One region of the Vallitalea maricola genome, then DNA from elsewhere that is predicted to be linked to it. Evidence: riboswitches for the same ligand, from Rfam matches in the RefSeq annotation. Region 1 holds a riboswitch; the other holds the start of a gene.

Region 1 (11,079 bases):
AATAAAATACTGTCCAAGTACCTTGCCATGCAATACCATCTGATGTAGTTGCTGTAAAAAATCCAACATTAAAAAAATCTTTTATATATAAACCTATGCTTGACATATATGTTGATAATATATAAACTGTTGGTCCTATTAATAGTATAGCTACTAATAAAACTCCACTTATTATTGTATTAGCTTGGCTTAATAATTTAATCCCTTTTGATATTCCACTAACTACAGATAAAGTCGCAATAAATGTTATAACAACAATTAAAATGATTTGTACAGTTGAGTTTATAGGTATACCAAAAACATAATTCATCCCTGAATTAATTTGATTTGCACCTAATCCTAATGAGGTTGCTAGACCAAATAATACTGCTAATACTGCAAAAGTATCAATTATGTCTCCCCATATACCAAAAATCTTATCTTTAATCAATGGATAAAATAAACTTCTAAACGAGAAAGGAAGTTTCTTATTATAAGCGAAGTAACCTAGACCTACAGCTACTAATCCATAGAGTGCCCATGCATGAGCTCCCCAGTGCATATACATCATTTTAAAATTATCATATGTTGACCCTGAATTAAGTTCTTGTGGAATATCTAAGTGATAGATAGGTTCTGCTACACCATAGAAGAATATACCTATACCTATACCTGCGCTGAATAACATAGCATACCAAGAAAAATTACTATACTCTGGTTTTGCATTAAATCCACCTAATCTTATTCTTCCAAGCTTAGAAATCCCAACAACCAATAAAAATATGAATGAAAGGTTAATAGTCAATACATATAACCAGTTAAAATTTTTATTCAAACTATCATTAATATCTTTGAAAGTCTTTGCTGATAATGTTGGCTTAGCAATAGTAAAGATAATAAATCCTAATACTAATATTGCTGATACTATTGATACGAATAAATTCATATCAAATCCCCATTTTTTAAAGTTTTTTGAATATAGTTTTTTGCTTAAATTTTCTTTTTCCATATAATCCTCCATTTTTGTTATTTATATATGGGGTATAACTAATGCTTACAAAAACCATGTGTTTTTCCAATAATTAACCCACATTATTCTTTAATATACATTAAGTACCTCTATATTATTTTGGGTAATTTGTCTGTTTTAATCCATTAAAATTAATTATTTTCATTTGAATAAAGTAGTATTAAAATTTTAAGTATTGAAGCATCTTAATGTTTACTCTTTATTAGTTCTATAACATTAAACTTAAAAAAAACACTCTAACTCTTTAGGATCAGAGTTAGAGTGTTTATGTTTCATATAATAAATATATTCACATTACGCCACTATATAATAGTAGCATAGTTTTTTGCCTAATAATATAGACCCAAAACAAACCCCAGTTCAAATCAAATATTTTCAAAAATACTTTCTTTCTTTAAAAAAATGGTATAAAAATGTCTTATATAATTAAACCATTTTTTTGACATGTTTGAATACATACTGCACGAAAGCATCATGTACCTTGCACATCAAATACTAATATTTTTTACTTCTATTTTTACATCATTTGATATTATACACTAATTTATGGGATTTATCAAGTTTTATAGTTGCCTCATTATTCCAAATAATACAATATAAAATTGTATTATTTAATTATATTTATTATATAACAATTTGTTTTAGTTAGTTTCAAACATTTTCACCAATTCTTTATATTTAGCTACACGTCCCATAATCTTTACTTGATCATCAACAACTAATGCTGGTGTCTTCATAACACCATAAGACATGATTTCATTAATATCTTCAACCTTCAATACCTGGGCTTCTATACCTACTGTTTCTAATGCTTCCAAAGTATTTTTGTATAGATTTTGACAGTTTTTACAACCGCCTCCTAAAATTTTAATAACCATTTGTATTACCTCCATTTTAATAATAAATTATTTTTATATTACATCAATAAATGCCCAATAAAGTTAAATAGATAGCCCGTCATTAATATACCTATTCCAGTTACAATGACAAACCAAACTATCAATCTAGGTTTTATGACCTTTCTAAGAAGAACCAATTCAGGTGCAGATAAAGCTGTTACAGCCATCATAAATGAAAGTGCTGTACCTATACCAACTCCCTTGCCTATAAGTGCCTGTGCAATAGGTATTGTACCCATTGCATTTGAATAGAGTGGAATTCCACACACAACAGCGATAAGTACAGCAAATGGATTATTTTCACCTGCATAATTTGCAAGAAAGTCTTTTGGAACCCATCCATGTATTGCTGCTCCAATTCCAATACCTATTATTAAGAATAACCAAATTCTTTTAACTATATCTTTTACATTTTGTGTAGCAAAAGATATCCTTTCATTTACAGTCAATTCTTTTGGATCAATCTGAGCTACTTTTGTATTGTAGACATATTCTTCAACTTCTTTTTCCATCTTCATTTTTCCAATAATAAGTCCACCTACAACTCCAACAATAACTCCTGTAATTACATAAACAACAGCTAACTTCCATCCAAATAAGCCAAGTAATATAATAAATGCAGCTTCATTAACTATTGGTGATGTAATAAGAAATGAGAATGTAAGTCCCAATGGTACTCCTGCTTCAACAAATCCTATAAAAATAGGCACAGATGAACAAGAACAAAAAGGTGTAACAATACCTAATAGCGATGCCATTATATTACCTTTTATACCACTGAATTTTGCAAGAATCCTTTTTGTCTTTTCTGGTGGGAAGTAACTGCGTATATATGAAATTAGGAATATCATGATACTCAACAAAATAATAATCTTGATTGTATCATATATGAAAAAATGTATACTACTTCCCCATTTGCTATCCATAGATAATCCTGTTACTTTGGTAACAAAAGCTTGTGCTAAATAGTCCAACCAATTAAACATATCTATACCTCACTATCAAGTAATTTATTAATCTCTGTCCTTACTAATTTATTCACTAACGTAATAATATCTTTAACTTCTTCATGTTTGATGTTATATATAACCTTATTACCATCTTTTCTGGTATTCACTATATCCGCATCTTTTAGAAGTTTTAGATGTTGTGACATGTTAGCTTGTGAATACTCATTATCATCACATAATTGACACACACATCTTTCGCCATCAAATAGCTTTTTTACTATTTCTAGCCTTACTGGATGTGCCAATGCTTTTAAAACATTAACTTCCATTGTATCAATCTTCATTAGCTACCTCCTTAAGTATATAATAATATTCTTATATAGTTATTTACTAACATTATATGTCTATAAAGCAATTTTGTCAATATAGTATTTAAGTATATTTTATTTGTGCAAGTAGGTCAGTAAAATTGTTTTATTCTGACTTGGTTTTTGCAAAATAGTATATGTATATGTTACGCCAGCTACTTGCTCGTCCTGAGCAAAAAGCTGGGTTCGGCGTCCTGCCTCACTACTCCACATATACATATACTATTTTGCTATGAAGTAACCGTCAATATAATCACAAAAAAATTTTACTTCTTAATTAAGCAAGCTGAGGCTATTTCTTGCTATTTATATTAGAAATAGACAATTAAAAAAGCTAGAAGCAAAATATTTCTTTATAATTGCGAAAAAAGTGAATCACGAATTACACGCAACTCACTTTTTCTATTATTGCACATTATGAAGAACATAAAATTATCAATAATTTATTTTTGTCTTACCACACCAGTTTCAACGGCTTTTATTGCGACTGCTTCTGCTACGGCTTGTACTACACGTTCATCAAATGGTGATGGAACAATATAATCTTCACGAAGTTCTTTTTCGTCAATTACGGAAGCAATAGCATAAGCTGCTGCTAATTTCATCTCTTCATTGATTTTTTTAGCTCCCACATCTAATGCTCCTCTAAAGATGCCTGGGAAGGCTAGAACATTATTTATCTGGTTAGGATAATCACTTCTACCAGTACCTATTATTCTTGCTCCTGCTTTTTTTGCGTCTTCTGGCATAATCTCAGGTACAGGATTAGCCATTGCAAATACAAAAGGATTATCATTCATGGATTTAATCATTTCCTGAGATACTATATTACCAGCTGATACACCAATAAATGCATCAGCGTTTTTCATAGCTGCTGATAAATCACCTTCAATGTCTTCCTTATTAGTTATTTCAAGAATTTCTTTCTGTAAGAAATCCAAGTTTTCACGTTTGGAATTAATGATTCCATCTATATCAACAGATATTATATCTCCTACTCCATAATTATGAATCATGCGAACGATAGAGCTGCCGGCAGCTCCTGCTCCACTGACAACAACTTTTAACTCCTTTGGATTCTTACCTGTCAATTTACAAGCATTAAGTAATGCAGCGGTCACAATAATTGCAGTACCATGTTGGTCATCATGGAATACTGGAATATCTAATTCTTCTATTAACCTTCTCTCTATTTCAACACATCTAGGAGCTGATATATCTTCTAGGTTAATACCGCCAAGTGAAGGAGTCAAATTTTTACATATATTAATGATCTCCTCAGTATCTTGTGTATCTAAACATAATGGAAATGAATCAACGTTACCGAATTTCTTAAAAAGTATGGACTTACCTTCCATAACAGGCAATGCAGCCTTTGGTCCAATATTCCCTAATCCAAGAACTGCTGAACCATCTGTGATAACGGCAACCATATTACCTTTTGAAGTATATTTGTATATATTATTTTCATCTTCAGCTATTTTCCTACAAGGCTCTGCAACCCCTGGTGAATATGCAAGACTCAATTCATCCTTGTTAGATACTTTAACTTTTGAAACAATTTCAATCTTACCCTTATTCTCTTCATGCATCTTAAGTGATTTTCCGTAAATATCCATTGTATGCCTCCTGTAAGTTTAATTTTAAAATAGTTATTGAATTATATATTACTAATACTGTATACTATAGTATAAAAGTAATTATAGATTAACAATACAACAAATTGATTTTGATACCATCATTATAGTATAACCCTGCTTACTAAGCAACGATAAATAATAATATATATCAAACTAACTAGAAATACTTCGAAAAGAGGAAATTATAATGGAAACCATATCTATTGATAAATGTCTTCATATGGATAGAGTTATTTTCATAGATGTTAGAACTACTAAGGAATTTGAGGAAGGAACAATACCAGGAGCTGTCAACGTACCTATCTTCAATAATGAGGAAAGAGCCTATCTTGGACATACTTATAAAAATGTTAATAAAATAACTGCAAAAGAAGAAGGTTTTGAAATAGCTTGCCAGAAACTGCCAGAAATCTATGCAAAGATTAAAAAAACAGCAAAAGGGTATAGTAAAATCGTTATATTCTGTTGGAGAGGCGGTCTTAGAAGTAAATCTATCGCTACAGTTATATCTTTGATGCACCTCCCAGCTTATCAACTAGAAGGTGGATATAAAGCATACAGAACCTATATTTTAAAAGACTTCGAAAAAAGACTAAGTCTTCCATCTCCATATATTGTTTTACACGGCTACACTGGTTGTAGTAAAACTTTGTTGTTAAAAGCTCTAGAAAAAGCTGGAATGCCTGTACTTGACCTTGAAGGATTAGCTAACCATCGTGGTTCAGTATTTGGTGGTGTAGGTTTAGGTGAACAGCCTCCACAAAAAGTATTTGAATCTTATGTCTATGATAAAACCATATCTTTTAATAACTCCCTTGTATTTGTTGAAGCAGAAAGCTCAAAAATAGGTAAAAGAGTCGTCCCAGCATATGCTATCAATCATATCAAAACAGGTATCCATGTACTTGTCAATCTTGATAAGGAAATTAGAATACAGAGATTGTTAGATGATTACATGGAAACTAATGGTACTTTTGAAGAAAATCTATCTTTTATAAAAAATTCACTTACCACAATAAAATCATATATGTCCAATCATGATTACAACTTAATGCATGAATACATTGAAAATGGTAATCTTCATGATTTTGTAGGTTTACTACTTGATAATTATTATGACCCAATGTATAAGAAATGGAAAAAATATTATGGTACTTTTGATTATGAAGTAGATTCTAGTAACATAGATGTAGCTGTAAAAGAACTCATTGAAATATTTAACAAAGAAAGTAACATACCTAAAAAAGGCTAATAATAATAAATTTAACTTGACATTATACATTATCCTCCTGTATAATTCAATACTGACAATAGAATAAGCATAATAGAGGCGCAGAGATTATTAGTAATCATAACCTAGCTTGGCAAGCGAATAAAGTATGATGAAAGGATGATCTGCCGAAGCATTATTTTCCGCCAAGAAATAATGTTGGAGTTAAGTTTAATAGACTTATCACTCTCACTACCTATCGTAGTGAAGGCGCTATTATTTGAATAAGATACTTTCAGACAATAGTGTAACTATTGTCTTTTTTTTAATGTTATAAAACTTAGCTAATTTATTCATCAGAAAAAGGAAATAGGAGGAGGAAATTATGGAACTTTTATTAAGTTTAGTACCAGCAATCATAATGATTGTATTAGTTATCATAACCAAAAAAGTTATCATGTCACTATCTGTTGGAATTATCATAGGTTCTTTAATTGCACATGGCTTCAATGTGTTAGATACAGTATCTTACATAGGTACAACAGTTTGGGAAATAATAACAGATTTTTCTTGGCACATGCCAATAGTAGGTTTTTTATTGTTACTAGGAATTATCACAACTCTATTAACAATTACTAATTCCACAAAAGCATTTGCTGATTTTGCAGTTTCAAAGATCAAGAATAAGAAAGCAGCACAAATTGTTGCATGGATTCTAGGAATTGTTATCTTTATTGATGATTACTTCAATGCTTTAGTTATAGGTGAAATCTCAAAACCTATCACAGACCGTTATAGTATCAGTCGTGCCAAACTCTCATATATCATTGATTCAACTAGTGCTCCAGTAGTTATCTTATTACCAATATCTACATGGGGAGCTTACATAATCGGTACATTAACAGGTGTTTTCAAAAAAGTAGGTTATACTGCAACCACTGGAACTGGTGCTTATTGGCGAATGATTCCTATGCAGTTTTACGCTATTGTAGCTCTTATAATGGTATTTATAGTTATAAAATTCAATATTAACATTGGTAAAATGAAAACTTATGAAAAAAAAGCTGAAGAAGGAAATGATATCAGCTGTTCCAAATCAGCTGAAGATATTTCTCATGTACAAGCAGTTACTAACAAAGGTTCTAAGTGGGCATTAATCATCACCATCCTATCACTAATCATCTTAATCTTAGGTGGTATGTTATATGAAGCCAAATGGGACATTAGTCAAATGTTATCTGTAGATATTACTCTTCCACTCTTCCGTGGTTCTGTAATCACTACAATCATAGCAACTATATTTGCTATATCCACTGGGGAAGTTTCAGTAAAGCATCTTTTCCGTGCTGCTAAGGCAGGTATCAGTTCTATGCTACCTGCATCAATAATATTAATTACTGCTTGGACACTAGTTGAAGTTATAGATAAACTTAACACTGGTCAATATTTGGCTGATTGGATTGAAACCTCTCAAATGAATCCTAGTCTATTGATACCTATAATGTTTATAATAGGAAGTTTTATTGCTTTTATGACTGGAACCAGCTGGGGAACTTTTGGTTTATTGTTACCAATTGTTGGTAAGATATTAGCCGCAACTGACCCTTCGATGATGTTACCAGCTATGGCTGCCGTATTAAGTGGTGCTATCCTTGGAGATCACTGCTCACCAATAAGTGATACCACCGTACTCTCAGCTACAGGAGCTCAAGCAAAACTGGATGCTCACTTTACATCCCAATTACCGTATGCGTTAATAGCTGGTCTTATATCCTTTGTAGCTTTTATAGTATATGGATTAACTAAAAATCTATTAATATGTTATGGTGTAATAATAGTGGAATTTGTTATTTTCATTTATATTGCTCGAAAACTAAAGAACCCAATAAATGTTAGCGAATAAAGTAATATATAGTGTAGGATATCAATAAATAAAGTGCTGTGGGATAATACATTTTTGGTATATTATCCTACAGCCCCTTTTTATTCTATTTTATTTTTTTCTTCTCTACTAATTTCTCAGTATTCTCCAGATCTTTGAATGCTACTGCAAACATTAATTTTATTCTATTAAGTTGATTCACTTCACTAGCTCCTGGATCATAATCTACTGTTAATAGGTTAGCTTCTGGGTATTTTTCTTTTAGAGCTCTTAACATTCCTTTTCCTGTTACATGGTTAGGCAGACAAGCAAAAGGCTGCATACATATGATATTTTTCACACCACTATCTAGTAATTCAACCATCTCAGCTGTCAAGAACCAACCTTCACCAGCATGATTACCTAGAGAAAGAATATTTTGTGCTCCTCTGGCTAGTTGTCCAATAGTCCTTGAATTCTGGAATCTATTACTATTTTTAAGTGCTTCTCTTTGATGTCTTCTAAATGCTTCCACATATTTAATAGCAATATCACAAGCCAAAGCTTTTACTTTACTTTTACCTAGATACCTGCTTTTAAACTTAGCATTATATACACTATATAAGAAGAAATCAATTAAATCAGGTACAACTGCTTCTCCGCCCTCTTTTTCAATCATTTTTACTATTTGATTATTGGAGAATGGATTGAATTTAACAAATATTTCTCCTGTCAAGCCTACTTTTGGTTTTCTAACATCATATAGAGGTATTTTGTCAAAATCATTTACTATACCCCTTATTATATCTGGTCTAAGCTTACTATTATTAGTTATGTTATCTATACATATTTTTTTCCATTTGTCATGCAACCTTTTTGTTGAACCTTTTATCTTTTCATAAGGTCTTGTCCTATATATTAATTGCATGAACAGGTCTCCGTACAATATTGACATAATCATCTTATTTATCATAGTTAAATTCAATTTGAATCCTGGATTTTTTTCATATCCCACTGCATTCAATGATAAAACAGGAATATCAGAAAATCCAGCGTCTTGTAATGCTTTTCTAATGATGGCTATATAATTAGTAGCTCTGCAAACTCCTCCAGTCTGAGATATTATAACTGAAGTATTGTTTCTATCATAGTTACCATTCTTTAATGCACATAGTATCTGCCCCACTATTAAAATAGAAGGATAGCATGTATCATTATTAACGTATTTAAGCCCCTCTTTCAATACTTTTTCATTGACATGTGGAAGTATTTTAAGATTGTAACCACAACTGTTTATAGCTTTCTCCAGTAATTCAAAGTGTATAGGAGATAACTGTGGAGCAAGAATAGTATGAGTTTTTTTCATTTCTTGTGTAAATATCCTCTTTTTATAAAAATCCTTTACATGCATAGGTGTAATCCTATTTTTTTGTCTTTCATCCATTGCCGCTTTCAATGATCTGAGTCTTATTCTTGCAGCTCCTAGATTATTGACTTCATCTATTTTTATCAATGTGTACAGCTTATTATTATTTTCTAATATCTCAGCTACCATATCTGTTGCTATGGCATCCAATCCGCAGCCAAATGAGTTAAGCTGAACTATTTCAAGATAATCTGTTGTTGTTACAAAACTGGCAGCTCTATAGGTCCTTGAGTGGTATGTCCATTGGTCGACCACTCTTAATGGATTATTTATTTTACCTAAATGAGCAACTGAATCTTCTGTTAGCACTACCATACCTAGATTATTTATTAATTCTGGTATTCCATGATTTATTTCAGGGTCTATATGATATGGTCTTCCACATAGAACTATCCCTTTCTTACCTGTTTCTTTTAGATATTCTAAGGTCTCTTCTCCCTTTTTCCTTATATCCTCTTTGAAGGCTTCATTTTCATCCCAAGCAATTTTTAATGCTCTATCTACTTGTTTCTTATCCACGCCATAATCTTTAAAAGTCTCATGTAGTACCTTAGCCAGAGCATTCTTATTATCCAAAGTCAAAAATGGATCTAGGAATTTGATATTTTTCTCTTCAAGTATTTTCATATTGTTTTTTATAACCTCTGGATAAGAGATTACAAGTGCACAGTTTAGATGATTATCACTTGATGCAAATTCTTTTTTCTCATAGAATATACATGGATAGAATATCATATCCACTTGTTTTTCTACTAGACTCATAATATGTCCATGAGTAATCTTTGCTGGATAACAAGCTGATTCAGATGGTATTGTGTCCATTCCTTTTTCATAAATTTTCTTATTACTCCTTGGAGAAATTAGCACTCTGAAACCTAATTCTGTAAGGAATGTAAACCAAAGTGGATAATTTTGGTATATATTCATGACTCTAGGAATTCCTATTACTGCTTTTGCTTTTTCCTTACTTAGAGGCTTATAACTGAACAATCGTTGTAATTTGTATTGATATAGATTTGGCAGGTTTTGTTCAATATGCCTAGCACCACTTCCTCTTTCACAACGATTGCCACTTACAAAACTTCTTCCATCTTGAAATTCATTTATTGTAAGCAAGCAATTATTAGCACATAAACCACATCTACGATGATGTATCTTTCTGTTGAAATTATTCAGTTTATCTTTTGTCAATAGACTTGTTAATTCCCCCTTGATATATCTCTCTTTTGCAATTAATGCGCATCCATACGCTCCCATCATTCCCGATATTTCTGGTCTTACTACCTGTCTGCATGATATTAATTCAAAACTCCTAAGAACTGCATCATTGTAAAAAGTACCGCCTTGAACTATTATCTTCTCTCCCATTTCCTCTGGATTCTTTATCTTGATAACTTTTTGTAAAGCATTATTAATCAATGAATAGGATAATCCTGCTGATATATCACCTATTGTGGCGCCTTCTTTTTGGGCTTGTTTTACTCTGGAATTCATGAAAACTGTACATCTTGAACCTAGGTCAACTGGCTCTTCTGCGAAAAGAGCTTTTTGGCTGAATTCTTCTATTGTTAGATTGAGAGATTTGGCGAATGTTTCAAGAAAAGAACCGCAACCTGAACTACATGCTTCATTAAGCATGATATTCTCTATTACACCATTTTTCACCTTCAAGCATTTCATATCTTGTCCGCCAATATCTAATATGAATTCAACTCC
Region 2 (11,079 bases), on a different contig from region 1:
GGATAGTTAGCACCTATAATTGTTATCCAAAATATGATGCCAAGTAGTAAAAGCATTATAGGAATACCAAGTGCTTTGGAAGTAATAACTTTGTCAATTTTCCTATCAAAATCTCTATGTTGCTTTTTATGTTCGGTTATCACCTTATTAGTTATTGTCTCAGCTTTTTCGATTATACTAGATACAATTTTTTCTCTGAGATTATTAATATTCATATGATGAACTACTTCAAGCTCTTCTTTTATGGTTTTTATCTTGTTCATGATTTCATTATGAGTTGATAAATCAATATCAAGATATTTTAATATAGATTGTATTATTGAATTATCTCCATCAAGTAATCTTAACGAAGTCCATCTCATATCTAAAACATCATTTTTAATTATAGGAGATATAAGAGGACATAACTCATCAACAGCATTAGTTATCTGTTCATTATAATTAATAGATATAGGAGATAAAGTTTCCTTTGTTTTAATCATACTATGTAAACTATCTTTTAATACATCAAGGCCTATACTCCTTCTAGCGTTAGTAGGAACAACTGGAATTCCAAGTTCTTCAGATAATTTTCTGCAATCTATATCAATACCTTTTCTTTTGGATTCATCAATTAAGTTAACACATAAAATAACATTACTTGTAATTTCAAGTATCTGGATTACTAGATTGAGATTTCGTTCTAGGCATGTGCTGTCTGCAACTACTACTACAGCATGAGGTTTACCAAAACATATAAAATCTCTAGCTATTTCTTCTTCAACAGAGTTTGATAAAAGAGAGTACGTACCAGGTAGATCTACAAGGATATAATTCTGTTCCTTATGAGTAAATGTACCTCTAGCATTAGTGACTGTTTTTCCCGGCCAATTTCCAGTATGCTGTTTTAGTCCTGTTAGGGAATTAAAAACTGTGCTTTTGCCTGTATTAGGATTACCTGCCAAAGCAATGACTATATCATCTGGAGATTGCAGGTCTACATTAAAACTATCTCTTAGAGTTTTTAGACCAGTGGATTGATTAGTAAGTCCCATTAAATAGACTCCTCCTTCTTAGGAATATATTCTACTATTATCTTAGATGCTTCTTCTGAACGCAACGCTATAACTGAACCTCTAATTTCATATGCTACAGGGTCTCCACAAGGGCTCTTATACAAAGCTTTTATGAAAGTATCTTTTACTAATCCTAAATCAAGTAATCTTCTTCTAGTGATTCCATCAGCCTGTAATCTCAACAACTTACAATTTTTACCTATTGTAAGTTTATCAAGTGACATTATGTTACTATTTATACAAATCACCTCAATCATAATTTTTATAGGGATATATTTACTTATTTGAATATAACTTATAAAAAAGTTAGCCGTAAGAAACTTTTCTAACTCATTTAGAATAATATATTTTAATAGAACCTGTTTGGTGCAAGTACAAATAAGATTTTTTTAAAATAATAACTATAATTCAATTAATCACTAAAAATAATATTGGAAATTGGAATGTATATATTGAAGAGGAATAAATCTAGTAACAAAATAATAAATTAGACTTAGGGAGGCGATAATCATCAATTTATCTGAGTTCTATACATTTAGAGGTTATGAGATACTAAATAGGGAAAATAATTATCTCACCCCCAGCATGGAAGATTATCTGGAAATGATACATAGAATATGTAAAGAAGAAAATTACGTAAGAATGAATCAACTTGCTAATAATCTCAATGTAAGACCTTCTTCATCAACTAAAATTGTTCAAAAACTTAATTCAATAGGATTAGTTAATTATGAAAAATACGGATTAATAAATCTTACTGAAGAAGGGGAGAAGATAGGAGAATTTTTATATCATAGACATATGGTTATAGAAAAATTTCTTAACATTATTGGAGTTAAGGATAGCATATTGAAGGATACAGAATTAATGGAACATTATGTTAGACCAATGGTTCTAAAAAATATGGAACAGTTCGTTAAGTTTCTAGATGTTAATCCCAATATCCTACAAAAATATTATAAATACCTAAAAAATAATAATCAGCAGCTTTAAACATGGTCGTTTAATCTGCTGACGTAAAATACTTTTTTAATTACCTTCAATTACATTCTGCATATCATACATACCTTCAGATTTTTGGCTTAAGAACTTAGCAGCATTCACAGCTCCAACAGCAAAAATATCCTTTGATAAGGCACTATGATTAAGTTCGATTATTTCATCTTTTCCAGCGAATATAATTGAATGCTCACCGACGATTGTACCGCCTCTAACAGCATGTATACCTATTTCTTTTGAATCACGTTTAACTCTTTCCTTAGATCTATCATAAGTATAGGAATATTCATTATTAAGAGAAGCATTAATTGAATCAGCAATAGCTAATGCAGTACCACTAGGAGCATCGATCTTTTGATTGTGATGTTTCTCAATAATCTCAATATCAAAATTAGCTGAGGTAAGGGTTTGTGCAGCTTTCTTTACTAAGTTAAGTATTAAATTAACTCCAAGTGACATATTAGCCGATAAAAGGATAGCAATCTCTTTACTAGCTTCATTAACAAAATTAATTTGTTCATCATTCAGACCGGTTGTACATAAAACAACAGGTATTTTTCTAGACTTTGCATAGTCGATTAATGAAGGTACAGCTTTGGCAGTGGAAAAGTCGATTATAACATCTCCTTCAACATCAAGAGTGTTAATATCAGTAAAAACAGGGTATGGGTTATCAATATGATCAGATATATCAATACCTGCTACTATAGAGGTATCATTATCTTCTTCTACTATTTTAGAAATTACCTGTCCCATTTTCCCATTACAACCATGCATTATAATTCTAGTCATTGTAAAACTCCTTTCATTTTAAAAGCTTTCCACGAAAAAAAGTAGTTTTTTCCATAGTATATAAATAACCACTGAATACTGAATCAAAATGTATTCAGTGGTTTTAATGATTTAGATAGTTATTCCTAATTTTTTAATTGCGTTCTCAACTCTTAATCTATTAGCTGGTTCCATATCTGTTAATGGTAAGCGACATGGGCCAGATGGAAGGCCTAAATAATTCATAGCAGCTTTAACTGGTATTGGATTGACTTCACAGAAAAGTGATTTAATCAATTCATGTAATTTAAGTTGTAAATCAAGACTTCCTTTTACATCCCCAGCTAAAAACTTGGCAACTATGTCATGAGTTTCTTTTGGTAGAATGTTAGCTACTACTGAGATAACACCTTTACCGCCTAGAGAGAGTAGAGGTACTATCTGATCATCATTACCAGAATATAAATCAAGATTACCTTCGCATCTAGCAACTAATTCAGTAATATGACCTATGTTTCCACTAGCTTCCTTTATAGCAACGATATTATCTACTTTTGATAATTCTACTGCAGTATCTACATCAATGTTAAGACCTGTTCTTGATGGTACATTATATAATACAACAGGGATATCAACGCTGTTTGCAATAGAAGAAAAGTGTCTAATCAATCCTTTTTGGGTAGTTTTATTATAATAAGGAGTCACTTGCAATAGACCGTCAGCGCCAAGCTTCTCAGCTCTCTTAGATAATTCAATACCATGCTTAGTGTCATTGCTTCCAGTTCCAGCTATAACAGGTACTCTTTTATTAGTCCTGTCGATTGCTACTTTTATACATTCAAGATGTTCCTCATCATTAAGTGTTGATGATTCACCAGTTGTACCACAGATAACAATACAATCAGTTTTATTTTCTATTTGAAAATCAATTAATTTCTCTAATCCTTCAAAGTTAACACTCATATCATCGTTAAATGGTGTTACTATCGCTACACCAGATCCTGTAAAAATAGACATATAACAACCTCCTAAGATTTTATATACAAAATTATTTACCTACATCTATAAACTTTACATTTTATTATTACTTTCTATTTTCCTTGAAATCTTTTATGTGACACAGTCACTCATGTTTATCTTATAGAAAAGTCTATTTCTAAAGCATATGAAATGCTTAAAATAGCTTTTTATTCTACTTTAGTATATCTGTTTTTCACCAAAACATCAATATAAGGTAAGCAAATATTTACGATTTCATGTGGAAAATTATTTTTATGATTACCAGACCTCCTATTTCTATTACTTACTTAATATATTATATTGCTATTAACTAAAATAATTGAAATTTTTGTTTAATATTTCAGTATTTAGTGGAGGATAAAATTTTAATAAAAAACAGTCGGCGTTACGTGCCGACTGTGATAATCAATATTAAATGTCACAAGTAGCACCCCATATATAATATTATATATGACAGTTATATAGCTATTGACTATATACCCAGACAGAAAATAAACAGGTATTTTCTTCTTCGGCACCTTACCCTTTCAGCAATCATCACTTTTGCCTGAACAAATCAAATTACTTACTAATGTAAAATGCTCCTCTACCATACTAAACTATTAAATTTTGTATTATAATATCACTAATGTAGATATTTGTCAAATATTATCTATTAAAGATTAGATTAATTTTTGAAGAATCTTATTACTTCTTTCAATGAATTTAGTCATTGCTTCAGGGGATAACTGTTTATGACTTATCATAGCTAAATCATAAATTTGATTACAGAATATATCAGTATTTTCGTTATCCTTATTATCAATGATATATTTAACTAACTTGTTTTTCTTGTTAAGTAGAAGACTTTCATTACTTGGCATAGCTGCACTGTCCATTCCAAACATACCGTACATTTTGCTCATATCCTGCATTCTACGAGATTCTTCAGGTAATATTATCATAGCTGAAATATCTTCTGATTTTAGATTCTCCATAGTTACATTAAGATTTTCATTAGCAAGAGCTTTTCTGAATATAGTTTGAACTTCTTCACTAAGCTTTTTATTGTCTTCTTCACTTGTACTGTCTTCATCTTTTAGACTATCAGTAAGGTCAGCATCTATTCTAGCAAATTTTATATTATTTTCACTTTCCTTCATCTCAATATGTGAAATATATGGCTGGTCAATAGTTGTATTCATTATGACAGCTTCCATACCATTATCTTTGAACATCTTGATGTATTGAGATTGAAGAGTTTCATCTGTTACATAGTAGACTTTATTTTCATGTTTTTCTTTATTTCTATCTAAATACTCTTCAAGAGTTACATAATCACCTGTTGTTGTTTTATATAAGATGATTCCCTTTGTTTTGTCAAAGAACTTATCATCTTTTAAGCATCCGAATTTAATGAATGGATGAATATCATCCCAGAACTTTTCATAGGATTCTTTTTCTTTCTTATATAATGAATTAAGTTTGTCAGCAACTTTTTTAGTGATGTAGTTAGAAATTTTCTTAACGAATCCATCATTTTGTAAGAAACTTCTTGATACATTAAGTGGAAGGTCAGGACAATCTAAAACACCTTTTAACAATAGTAAGAATTCAGGAATAACCTCTTTGATATTATCAGCAACAAATACTTGGTTATTATATAACTTGATTTGTCCTTCCATTGTATCAAATTGATTTCCAAGTTTAGGGAAGTAGAGGATTCCTTTTAAGTTGAATGGATAATCCATATTAAGGTGAATCCAGAATAAAGGTTCTTTGAAATCCATAAAAATCTTTCTATAGAATTCCTTATATTCTTCATCAGTACACTCATTAGGTTTCTTTAAGTATAGAGGTGTAGTATCATTTAATGGTTTTGGTGCTTCAGGTTCTTTTGCCTCACCATTTGCATCTTCATTTTCTACCTTAGGCTCTTCTTTATTAGGATTGATAAGGTAGATTTCTATAGGCATTAGAGAACAATATTTTTGGATAGTGCTTTTGACTGTCCATTCATTCAAGAAGTCTTTTCCATCTTCACCAATACTTAATGTAATCTTAGTTCCTCTTTCAGTCCTATCACTATCGCTCATTTCATATTCATTACCACCGTCACTTACCCAACGTACTGCTTTTGCTCCTTCTTGATAAGAAAGAGTATCTATTGTAACTTTTTCTGCTACCATGAAGGCAGAATAGAAACCAAGTCCAAAATGACCGATAATCTGATCTTCATTAGCCTTATCTTTATATTTATTAAGAAAATCTTCAGCACCAGAGAAAGCAATTTGGTTAATATATTGTTTAACCTCTTCATCAGTCATACCGATACCATTATCTATAAAAGTCAAAGTTTTCTCTTTGTCATCAACGATAACTTCAATCTTGAATTCATTATCTTCTGGTAGAGATGCCTCTCCCATTGCATCCAATTTCTTTAATTTTGTTATAGCATCACAACCATTGGAAATAAGCTCTCTTACAAATATATCGTGGTCAGAATATAACCATTTCTTTATTATTGGAAAAATATTTTCACTATGGATGGATAAATTCCCTTTTTCAGTACTCATTCTTAACTCCTCCTAACGTTTTTCGTAAAGTAATTTTTATTTATATTGTAGGAATCCCAACAAATGATTTAATACTTCCCTATACCATTGGAGCGACTGTTAGTTACTTTAGTCACTACTTAGCTGCATATTTCATTAGGAATTCCATAAAGTATTAATAATTATGTCTAACTAAAATAGAAAAATTATATGTGTTATTAAAACTTATATAAAATATAATAAATGTATTTTCAATAGATGTCAAGATAAAATTAGCACTCGTCTAAGAAGAGTGCTAACAAAAAGATGTTTTAATATTGTAAACTGTGTATTTAAGCCTTTAAACAGCTATACCATGTTTTTTGAAAAATGTTTTTACAGAGTTATCCCAATAACTTTCTAAAGTTTTATCTAACGTAAATATATTCATGGAGCTTCCAGTAGTACACTTTAGAACGTTATCTTCAAATAAGATATTGATGAATAATCCATTTACATTATCAGCTTTAATACTTAATTCATGTTTATTAACCATGCTTTCTATTTTATCATGGGGTAGGGAAAAGACAATCTTCAGATATGAAGGGGTCTTGTTACCTTTTATCATATAGAAAGCAATATCCTTTATCTCTGACCATTTAACCAGTTTTCTATGTCCAAGTATCTCTATTTCATCTGACGATAGGTATTTTTTATTTAAATCACAAGATATATTAAACTTAGTAAAAGTATGAAGTTCTACACTTGATACTTCAAATTCATCAAACATTTTATCTCTTAATAGATTATTCATAAAAAGTTTTATATCAATTACGTTAAAAGATACCATTTAGCACCATTCCTTCCAAATTACCTATCGATATTATACCCTTAAAGTATATCATACAAAATAGAGGTAGAACTTTCAATACTTTTATTGTAATATTATTAAGTAAGTAGTATATCGATTAAAGCATTGTATAATTTTAAAAATATGTATAGAAAGTAGAGTTGTTTACATATGAATAAATTAAGTAGAGATTTCTATGAAAGAGATACATTGGTAGTTGCAAAAGAATTATTAGGTAAGTATCTAGTATATAATGATAACGATGAAGAGGTTGTAGTAAAAATAACTGAAGTTGAAGCATACAAAGGTATTGATGATAAAGCTTGCCATACTTATGGAGGGAGAAGAACACCTAGAACCGAAGTAATGTGGGGTGAAGCTGGACATGCGTATATTTACATCATATATGGGATGTATTATTGCCTTAATGTAGTTACAGAAAATATTGATAATCCATGCGCTGTGTTGATTAGAGGAGTAAAACCAGTTAAAAATATTACTAAAATGTCTTACAATAGATATAATAAAGCTTATGAAGAGCTTAACAGTTATCAAAAGAAAAATTTTTCTAATGGACCAGGTAAGCTATGTAAAGCCTTATCCCTTGACCTTACTCAAAATGGAATGGATTTGCTTTCTGACAATTTATATATATATGATAACAAAGAAAATATTGTAGACATAAAAAAATCAAAACGAATCAATATTGATTATGCTGAAGAAGCAGCTGATTATTTGTGGAGATTTTATATATAAGTTGAATTATAGACAAAACGAAACAAGAGCTCTAATTCGGCATATAAAGATAATGTAGTAAATATAAACTTTCCCACTACAAACAGTCATGTTCTGAACTAAAGGTGGTAAGTTGAATTAACGATTAAAGAAAGGAAAATAAAAAATGAGAACAAGTATGAGTTATGCAAAAGATTTATTGACATTTATTAAAAACAGTCCTTCACCATATCATGGAGTTATAGAAGGCAAGAAATTACTTGATAGAGCAGGATTTAAAGAACTCAAAATGAAAGATGAGTGGCAGATGCAAAGAGGTGGCAAATATTATATTATCCCTTATTCATCAACAATAATAGCTTTTACAGTAGGAGAGTTAGTTGATGATATGGGATACAAAATAATATTATCCCATACTGATAGTCCAAGTTTCAAGATAAAACCTATCTCTGAAATTAAAACAGAAAATTATATTACACTTAATACAGAAGTCTATGGAGGACCTATATATTATACATGGTTGGATAGACCTTTATCATTAGCTGGTAAAGTAGCATTAAAATCAGATAATCTCATGAAACCAACAATAAAGTATATAGATTTCAAGAAATCTGTACTTACAATACCAAGTTTAGCAATTCATATGAATAGAGATGTCAATGAAGGTGTCCAATTCAATCCTCAAAAAGATACTTTACCTTTAATTGGACAGATTAATGATGTACTGGAAAAAGATAATTATCTAGTATCACATATCGCAAAAGAACTTGATGTGGAAGTAGATGATATATTGGATTTCGAACTGTTCCTTTACTTAATAGGAGAGGGGAATATTGTTGGTATTAATGATGAATTTGCCCAATCTTCTAGATTAGATAATCTAGCTATGGTATACACTAGTCTTTCAGCAATTGCAAGCACAGAAAATAAGAGCGGTATTAATATAGCTGCTTGTTTCGATAATGAAGAAATAGGAAGCAGGACTAAGCAAGGTGCAGATTCAGTCATGTTTGCTAACATATTAGACAGGATATCCTTGGGACTAAGTAGAACAAAATCAAAACACTATAGAATGTTAGATGAATCATTTATGATATCAGCAGATGCTGCTCATGCATTACATCCTAATGCTGTAGAAAAAAATGACCCAACTAATAAACCATTACTTAATGATGGTATAGTTATAAAACTAAGTGCAAAACAAAGTTATGCTACAGACTGCGAATCAACAGGTGTAATTCAGCAATTATGTGGTAATATAAATATTCCTTACCAAAAATACGTTAACAATTCAACTATACCAGGAGGAAAAACATTAGGACCTATTACTACATCTTATGTACCTATAAAAACAGTGGACGTAGGAGTACCTATGCTCGCAATGCATTCAGTCAATGAATTAGTAGGGGTAAAAGATTTATTGAGTATGGATAAACTATTTAGTAAGTTTTATAGTTTGTAGATATTAAAATATTGATATATAAGTTGAATTAGATAAATGTGAACTTTTATTTATTATATTTATAACTAAAAACTTAAAAGAGCCTTTTATTATTTTTACATTTATGGTAATATTAAGTAGTATTAATAACTACATTGTGCAGTATAGATGTTGAGGAGGCTATTCATTGAATTTTAAAATCGTAGTAGACAGCAGTTGTGATATAACTAAAAAGATGAAACAAAATATGAACGTAGATATAACCCCACTTACCATAGAGCTAGAGGGTACAAGATATAGGGATGATGATTCATTTGATGTAGATGGCTTTGTTACGCAAATGAATGCAAGTACTAGTGTACCTAAGACTGCATGTCCTTCACCAGCAGAATATATTGATAGATTTGCGGGGGAAGAAGAAAACGTATTCGTTATAACTTTATCAAGTAAATTAAGTGGAAGTTATAACAGTGCTGAAATTGCAAAAGATATTTATCTCAGTGAAAATGATAATAAGAATATACATGTTTTTGACTCACTTAGTGCATCAGCAGGTGAAGTATTATTGACGTTGAAAGTTGACTATCTTGCAAAGCTTGGAAAAACTTATTCACAAATAGTAGATACTATAGGTAATTATATCAAAGAAATGAAAACACTATTTGTACTAAATAAACTGGATAATCTTGTTAAAACAGGAAGAATGAGTCTAGTAAAAGCTGCTATAGCTAATGTACTTAATATAAAACCTGTATTAGCTTCTAATGGCAAAGGTGAAATAATTATGATAAATAAAGGTAGAGGTATCAACAAGGCTATTAGCAAAATGATTGCCGCAATTGGCGAGACTAAAATCAATCTTGAAGATAAATTGTTGGTTATAGCACATTGTAATTGTTTCAAAAGAGCTAATACTATAAAAGACAAGGTTAATGATATGTATAACTTTAAAGACATATTTATTGTAGAAATGCGTGGAATTTCTTCTACCTATGCTAATGATGGGGGAATAGTTATAGCTTTTTAATATATAGACTCTGTTTGGCGTTAACAGTTGCTAAACAGAGTCTTTTAATTATTCATTGAGCTTATTAACTTTTTTTTCTGCAAATACAATCAGTTCATACAGACCCGTTGCTAATAAAGCTAATATGATGATACTCATCATTACCCAATCCATCTTGAGTACTTGACTACCATAAACAATTAACTGACCAAGTCCTGCTCTGCCAGCTATGAACTCACCTATGATAACACCAATAAAAGATAGTCCTATATTAACTTTCATAGTACTGATGATATTGGAAAAGTTAGCTGGAATAATAACTTTTTTCAGTACATCTATTTTTTTACCATTGAAAGTGTAGATAAGCTTTACTTTTTCTTTATCCACATTTACAAAGCCATTAAACACATTTATGATTGTAACTACTATAGCAACTGTTAAAGCAGTTATGATTATTGATCTTTTATTATGACCTAGCCAAACAATAAAAATAGGGGCTAATGCTGTTTTAGGCAGACTATTGAATACTATTAGATAGGGTTCAAGTATTTTGGATATTTTATTGTTCCACCATAAGATAATAGCTATTATGATGCCTAAAATACTTCCTAATACAAAACTGATTATTGTTTCATATAGAGTTACCCAAATGTGATATAACAGGGAACCATCCATTAACATTTCTATAA

The links. A riboswitch is a leader RNA that binds a small molecule or an ion and turns the genes downstream of it on or off. The one in region 1 is predicted to bind lysine.
Region 2: another riboswitch for lysine. It lies ahead of dapA (4-hydroxy-tetrahydrodipicolinate synthase); the one in region 1 lies ahead of AACQ14_RS02205 (Na+/H+ antiporter NhaC family protein).

What each region holds. Positions count from the first base shown of each region.
Region 1 is NZ_BTPU01000005.1:122,710-133,788, reverse strand. Features, by position in the region: gene AACQ14_RS02235 (BCCT family transporter) at 1-988, opposite strand, end outside; gene AACQ14_RS02230 (thioredoxin family protein) at 1,651-1,887, opposite strand; gene AACQ14_RS02225 (permease) at 1,926-2,894, opposite strand; gene AACQ14_RS02220 (ArsR/SmtB family transcription factor) at 2,897-3,202, opposite strand; gene AACQ14_RS02215 (NAD(P)-dependent malic enzyme) at 3,670-4,845, opposite strand; gene mnmH (tRNA 2-selenouridine(34) synthase MnmH) at 5,054-6,118, shown strand; lysine riboswitch at 6,184-6,360, shown strand; gene AACQ14_RS02205 (Na+/H+ antiporter NhaC family protein) at 6,462-7,979, shown strand; gene AACQ14_RS02200 (acyl-CoA dehydratase activase-related protein) at 8,065-11,079, opposite strand, start outside.
Region 2 is NZ_BTPU01000067.1:5,191-16,269, reverse strand. Features, by position in the region: gene feoB (ferrous iron transport protein B) at 1-1,034, opposite strand, end outside; gene AACQ14_RS17775 (FeoA family protein) at 1,034-1,279, opposite strand; gene AACQ14_RS17770 (metal-dependent transcriptional regulator) at 1,641-2,048, shown strand; gene dapB (4-hydroxy-tetrahydrodipicolinate reductase) at 2,085-2,846, opposite strand; gene dapA (4-hydroxy-tetrahydrodipicolinate synthase) at 2,958-3,842, opposite strand; lysine riboswitch at 4,263-4,442, opposite strand; gene htpG (molecular chaperone HtpG) at 4,508-6,400, opposite strand; gene AACQ14_RS17750 (DUF5721 family protein) at 6,720-7,208, opposite strand; gene AACQ14_RS17745 (DNA-3-methyladenine glycosylase) at 7,380-7,964, shown strand; gene AACQ14_RS17740 (M18 family aminopeptidase) at 8,110-9,405, shown strand; gene AACQ14_RS17735 (DegV family protein) at 9,572-10,411, shown strand; gene AACQ14_RS17730 (ABC transporter permease) at 10,460-11,079, opposite strand, start outside.